3 regions of the Rhizobium sp. USDA 3886 genome follow, and region 3 is predicted to be linked to each of the others. Evidence: predicted binding sites of a transcription regulator. Region 3 holds the regulator's gene; each other region holds the start of a gene.
What was found. Region 3 encodes PhoB, which activates phosphate uptake and scavenging genes when phosphate is short. Its sites were predicted from a motif close to TGTCATNNANCTGTCAT; they were not measured.

Region 1 (2,266 bases), 200 kb from region 3:
CACAATGTCGCCATCCCAGCCCGCCCGCTGGAAGCGGCACTTTATCTTGTCGCGACGCCGATCGGCAACCTTGGCGATATAACCTTGCGGGCGCTGGAAACGCTGGCGGGTGCCGATGTGCTTGCCTGCGAGGACACGCGCGTGACCCGCGTTCTGCTCGATCGATACGGTATCCATAACCGCCCCTTTGCTTATCATGAGCACAATGCAGATGAGGCGGGTCCGCGATTGCTGCAGGCCTTGGAAGCAGGCAAGTCTGTCGCACTCGTCTCCGACGCCGGGACCCCGCTTGTCTCCGATCCCGGCTATCGCCTTGCACAGTCGGCGATCGAAGCCGGTTACCGCGTCGTTCCCATTCCCGGAGCATCGGCGCCGCTTGCCGCGCTCGTCGGCTCGGGTCTGCCGAACGACGCCTTTTTGTTCGCGGGGTTCCTCCCGGCGAAGGACAAGGCGCGGCGTGACCGGCTGGCGGAATTTGCCGTCGCGCCGGCGACGCTCCTCTTCTTTGAATCGCCGCACCGGATCGGCGCGACGCTGGCTGCCGCTGCCGACGTGCTCGGGTCTACCCGCAGGGCGTCCGTTTGCCGCGAGTTGACGAAGACCTATGAGGAGTTCCGCCGCGGCACGCTCGCGGAGCTTGCGGCGCATTATGCCGAAAACGACAACGTGAAGGGCGAGATCGTGCTCGTCATAGGCCCTCCGGAAGAGCAGCCGGTGGACGAAGCGGATGTCGCCGCCATCCTTGCTGACCTCGTCACGTCCATGCCGACGGCAAAGGCGGCCGCGGAAGCCGCACGCCTCACCGGTCTGCCACGCAAGGAACTCTACCAGCGTCTGCTCGATATGAAGGTTAGGAATGAGTGATAGCGGGCGCGATCATTAGCCGGCGAAAGGCGCAGCGCCGCGGCTACGTCTCGGAATATATCGCGACACTCTTTTTGATGCTGAAGGGCTATCGCATCGTGGCGCTCCGCCATCGCATCAAGCTCGGCGAGATTGATATCATCGCCTGGAAGCGCGACCTGGCAGTCTTCGTCGAGGTAAGGGCCCGGCGCGACGAAATGGGTGCCATAGATGCGGTTCGTTACGCTGCCCAAAAACGTATCCGTGACGCCAGCGATCTCTGGCTTTCGCACCAGCCGGATCATGGCCGTTTGTCGCAACGAGATGATATTGTAGCAGTAATGCCCGGCCGTCTGCCCCGGCATTTTCCGGACGCTTTTTGATTGCTTTGCATAGGCGTGCAAAACATCCGGTTTTTGTAATCTTTCTGTCACTGAACTGTTAAGGAGGCGTCATACAAGGCCTCTATTGCGTGTCCTCACCCCAACGACTGGTGGAGAGGATTTTATCCATGTTCAAGAAGCTTTCTTTGGCCGCCGCTGCGGTCGCATTGTCTGCATCCACGTCCTTTGCTGCGACCGAAGTCACCTGGTGGCACGCCATGGGTGGCGAACTCGGCAAGAAGCTCGAGCAGATCGTCCAGAAATTCAATGAAAGCCAGTCTGATTATCACGTCACTCCGGTTTTCAAGGGCACCTATCCGGAAACGCTGACGTCCGCGATCGCCGCTTTCCGCGCCGGTCAGCAGCCTGCCATCGTTCAGGTCTTCGAAGTCGGCACAGGCACGATGATGGCCGCCAAAGGCGCTATTTACCCGGTCTATAAGCTGATGGCCGATGAAGGCGAGCCGTGGGATCCGTCGAAGTTCATCGCTCCCGTCGTCGGCTACTATTCCGATCCGGAAGGCAACATCTTGTCCTTCCCGTTCAATTCCTCGACGCCGATCCTCTATTACAACAAGGACGTCTTCAAGAAGGCCGGCCTTGATCCGGACGTTGCCCCGAAGACCTATGCCGAACTTGCAGACTTTTCCAAGAAGATCGTTTCCTCCGGTGCTGCAAAGTGCGGCTTTACGATCACCTATGCTGCAACCTGGATCGGCCTCGAAAACTTCTCGGCCATCCATGACCTGCCTTACGGCACGCTTCAGAACGGCTTCGGCGGTCCGGCTGCCGAATTCACCTTCAACGGCCCGACCCAGGTTCGTCTCTGGGACGACCTGAAGAAGTGGCAGGACGCCGGCTACTTCCAGTACGGCGGTCCGGGCGGTGGTCCTGACTCTGCTCCGAAGTTCTATTCGCAGGAGTGCGCCATCTACATGGGCTCCTCGGGCTCGCGCGCCGGCGTCATCGCCAACGCCAAGAACTTCCAGGTCGGCTTCTCGACGCTGCCTTACTACGACGACGTCACCAAGGATCCGAAG
Region 2 (2,266 bases), on a different contig from region 3:
TCGATGCGGCACCCTCATGCTTGGTACGGCCAAGAGCAGTGCGCTTCTTCGGAGTTGCAGTCGGATCCATGACGTCGACTTCGACGATCCATCCGAAGCGGTTCGGCTCGTTCGGTTCTTTGGACAGGTCGAAGCGGTCGTAATAATTGCCCCACTCGTAGCTCCCCTCCGGCACGCCATAGCGCTTGTAATTGGCAGCTTCCTTGTGACCTTCCGGCAGTTCGCCGGAGAAATAGCCGTGGAAATTCTCTTCCGCCATGATGTAAGTGCCCCAAGGGGTCACGCCGCCGGCACAGTTGTTGAGCGTGCCGATGACACGTGTGCCCGTCGTATCCGCCGAAGTCTTGACGCGATCATGACCGGCGACCGGGCCGGTAAGCTGCATTTCCGTGGTGGATGTGATGCGGCGGTTGTGGCTGCCATCCGGAACGACCTGCCACTTTCCGTCGACCTTGCGGATCTCGACGATCGTACCGCCATGCGCGGCCATTTCGACGTCGACCTGTTCCTTGCTGAGCTTGTCCTGGGAGATCTTGCCATCGACGATCTTGACGATGCCGGGGAACATCAGGTGCGGGTTGGTATATTCGTGGTTTACGACAAGCAGCCCGTGTGTCGAAGAGCCTTCGAGCGGGATGAAACCGACATAGTCGTTATTGTAGCCAAATTGGCGGCGCTGGGCTTCTGCGGTCTGCTTGGCCGGATCGAAGGCCGGCGAGTCCGGGAACAGCGCGTCGCCCCAACGCAGGAGAACGTCGGCGTTGTAACCTTCGGCGACGTGATGGTTGGCATCGACGCCTGCCTCGACTTCCGGGAAGGAGAAGGCCGAAGTGCCGTTCGCGCGCGCTTTTTCCGCCGTCATCAACGCGACCGGGCTGACGGTCGCGGTAATGGCGGCAACGGCAAGCGAACCCTGGAGGAAATTGCGGCGCGAAAAGCGTTTGCTGATGATCTCGCCCATCGTCGGATTGGGACTTGAATTGTGGCCTTCGCCATCCGCGTCTTCAAGTTGCGTCGTGGGGAATATCTTTTGAGAAAGATGTTCGTTCATGGGACTGCCTCCAAAGTTGAGAATTGGCCCCTAGTTTTGGAGCCATTCTAAACTTAGGGCTGCCACATTACGGAAATGCGACAAACTGCCTTTTCGGCATCTTCGGGTCGGGTATTCTTATCGAGGCAGCGGGCGGAGCACTCCGGGCGCTAATGCCGCGTCATCTTATGCCAGTTTTGGATATCCTTCGCCGTGATCCAGATTCGGCCATCGAAGGCGATCTCGCCATGATCGAATTTCCGGCTCGCGATGTGTTCGAGCACGCTGAGATCCTGCGGCAGCCACCGCGCGTCAGGCGCGGCCTGAACATTTGCAAGCGCGTCTTTCGTGACACATACGGCTTGATGCGTGTCGTTGGCCTTCATGACGATAATCGCATCATTGCCGATCAGGTTGAACGTATCTGGTAGAGCGATCAGTTGCATTGCAACCTCCTTGGAGAAGATGTCCAGTCCAAGAGCGGCATGCGCGAATCGATGAGACTCAGCACGCCGTATGCTGCTTTGTTATCGCAGAAAAGCGGCCAGCCATCGATAGGCCGATAAGGTTAATGAAAGGTTACCGGCCGCAGACCATAGGCTGCCGGCGAGGCCAGATTGTGCCCCGCACCTACACCGCTGACAAACGCTCCAGGCGAGGGCACCGGAGGTCGCGTGGCTGGCTTCAGCCTTACACCGACATCGAGATTGTGGGCGAGAACTTCATCCGCAAGGCGCGAGCCGCGTGTGTGCAATTGATCTCGTTGCTGCACAGCGGGCCTTCACCTGCGTCCGACATAAAGCGGTCCTTAATTTAGACCGAAAGAAAATTTTTAAGGGGGTCACGTCGGCCACATGGGATGCTAACAATGGCCTCAAGCTGAAGAACGCAATATTGAATATCCGTACGAAGACGGCTTCCGCTTCGTCGATGGTGTAACCGCGGAGCGCTGCATGGCGAATGAAAAATCCAGCCCACCACAGGCTTTCCTTGTGGCGGCGCTTTTTTCCCTCAAGCGCGCTTTCCTCGGTGTCGGAGCGACAAGCTGCATCGTCAACATACTGGCGCTCACCGGCTCTTTCTTCATGCTGCAAGTCTATGATCGGGTGATCCCGGGCCGAAGCCTGCCGACGCTTGCCGGGCTTGCGATCATTGCGGCGACCCTCTTCATCTTCCAGGGATTGCTCGATTTTATCCGGTCGATGCTTTTGATGCGCGCCGGAGCCGCCGTCGACG
Region 3 (2,266 bases):
TCACCATCGTCATCGTGACGCACTCGATGCAACAGGCGGCCCGCGTTTCGCAGCGGACCGCTATGTTCCACCTCGGCAATCTCGTCGAGGAGAACGACACCGACAAGATGTTCACCAACCCGGACGACCCCCGCACCCAGGATTACATCATGGGCCGCTTCGGCTGAGTTGCGGCGTTCAGGCTATTCAAGGACAATTCCCATGGCATCGACCCATATCTTTTCTGCCTATGACGACGATTTGAAGTTCCTAACCCGCCGCATCTCGGAAATGGGTGGGCTTGCCGAGCAGATGGTGTCCGACGCAGTCCGCGCCCTTGTCAACGGCGATACGGCTCTGGCCCAGAAGGTCATCTCCGACGACGTGATCCTCGATCATGCCGAACGCGAGATCGGCGACAAGGCGGTCGTCACCATTGCCCGCCGCCAGCCGATGGCCTCCGACCTTCGCGAGATCATGGGCTCGATCCGTATCGCAGCCGACCTTGAGCGCGTCGGCGATCTCGGCAAGAACACGGCCAAGCGCGTCATCGCGGTGCAAAGCACCGGCGTTCCGCGTAAGCTCGCCCGCGGCCTCGAGCATCTTTCCGAACTGGCGCTCGTCCAGCTCAAGGAAGTGCTCGACGTCTATACGACCCGTGCCGCCGACAGGGCGAAGTCGATCCGCGAGCGCGACGAGGAAATCGACGCGATGTACACTTCGCTGTTTCGCGAGCTTCTGACCTACATGATGGAAGATCCGCGCAACATCACCAGCTGCACGCATCTTCTCTTCTGCGCCAAGAACATCGAGCGCATCGGCGACCATGCCACCAACATTGCCGAAACGATCTATTACATGGCGACCGGCGCCCAGCCGGAAGGCGAACGTCCGAAGGACGATACTGCCAACACCGTCGGCGCGGTCACGGAATGACAATTCCGAACCGGCCCTCAGGAGACCGAACCGAATGATCCCGAGAGTTGCAGTCGTTGAAGACGAAGAGGCACTGAGTGTGCTTCTTCGCTATAACCTTGAGGCCGAAGGTTTCGAGGTCGATACCATCCTGCGTGGCGACGAGGCCGAAATCCGGCTTCAGGAGCGCACGCCGGACCTTTTGATCCTCGATTGGATGCTGCCGGGCGTATCGGGCATAGAGCTTTGCCGCCGCCTGCGCATGCGTCCGGAGACCGAGCGCCTGCCGATCATCATGCTGACGGCGCGCGGCGAGGAAAGCGAGCGCGTCCGCGGCCTTTCGACCGGCGCCGACGACTATGTCGTCAAGCCGTTTTCGACGCCGGAGCTCGTTGCCCGCGTCAGGGCGATGCTGCGCCGCGCCAAGCCTGAGGTGCTCTCGACGGTGCTGAAATGCGGCGACATCGAACTCGACCGCGAAACGCATCGTGTTCACCGCAAAAGCCGCGAAGTTCGCCTCGGCCCCACCGAATTCCGCCTCCTGGAATTCCTGATGTCGTCGCCCGGCCGCGTTTTCTCGCGTTCGCAGCTTCTGGACGGTGTCTGGGGCCACGACATTTATGTCGATGAGCGCACTGTGGACGTCCATGTCGGCCGGCTGCGCAAGGCGCTGAACTTCTCCAACATGCAGGATGTCATTCGCACCGTCCGCGGTGCCGGATATTCCATGGAATCCTGATTGCCGCTTCCATTGCCGGACATCAAAAAACGGGCCCGCGAGGCCCGTTTCCGTTTGTCTTTTATCCGGCTCAGTTTGCGCGAGCTGCTGTCCTGCGGCGCTCGTTGACCGGCTGATAGGCAAGGCGCGCATGATAGCTGCAGTAGGGTGAAGAGTCCGGGCTATCGCAACCGCAGAAGTGGAAATCATCCTTCAGCGGATCGCCGACCGGCCACTTGCAGGTGCGTTCCGTGAGTTCCGTCAGGCCGAGGCGGCGGGAGATCGGCACGACCACGTTTGCGGCCGGACGATAGTTTACCTCCTCCATGAGATCGATTTCGATCTCTTCCTTGAGCATCGTTGCGCCCTGCTGGCGCGTGACGGTGCGGGTCGCGATCCGCGATGCATAGTTCGGTGCGCGCGGAGCCGAGGTATTACGCTTCGGCGCGCGTGCGGCCGCCGCGGTGCCGCCGGCCTTGGCGCGGCCCGGAAGGCTAAGCCTGTGGACCTTGCCGATCACCGCGTTCCTGCTCACTCCGCCGAGCTGCGCAGCGATCTGGCTCGCGCTCAGTCCTTCGGACCAAAGCTTTTTGAGTTTTTCGACTCGCTCGTCTGTCCAGTTCATGCCCTGTCTCCGCCGTTTAGCGTTGTGAA

Region 1: a site for PhoB is predicted at 1,261-1,277, ahead of ugpB (sn-glycerol-3-phosphate ABC transporter substrate-binding protein UgpB). Genes of this name have one in related genera too.
Region 2: a site for PhoB is predicted at 1,118-1,134, ahead of ACZ9BX_RS30590 (PhoX family protein). Genes of this name have one in related genera too.

Annotation. Positions count from the first base shown of each region.
Region 1 covers NZ_JBWCDC010000001.1:2,714,447-2,716,712, reverse strand. The annotation lists gene rsmI (16S rRNA (cytidine(1402)-2'-O)-methyltransferase) at 1-864, shown strand, start outside; gene ACZ9BX_RS13925 (YraN family protein) at 861-1,226, shown strand; gene ugpB (sn-glycerol-3-phosphate ABC transporter substrate-binding protein UgpB) at 1,355-2,266, shown strand, end outside.
Region 2 covers NZ_JBWCDC010000003.1:1,599,163-1,601,428, reverse strand. The annotation lists gene ACZ9BX_RS30590 (PhoX family protein) at 1-1,051, opposite strand, end outside; gene ACZ9BX_RS30585 (hypothetical protein) at 1,201-1,476, opposite strand; gene ACZ9BX_RS30580 (type I secretion system permease/ATPase) at 1,984-2,266, shown strand, end outside.
Region 3 covers NZ_JBWCDC010000001.1:2,518,638-2,520,903, reverse strand. The annotation lists gene pstB (phosphate ABC transporter ATP-binding protein PstB) at 1-167, shown strand, start outside; gene phoU (phosphate signaling complex protein PhoU) at 202-915, shown strand; gene phoB (phosphate regulon transcriptional regulator PhoB) at 950-1,633, shown strand; gene ACZ9BX_RS12935 (GcrA family cell cycle regulator) at 1,704-2,237, opposite strand.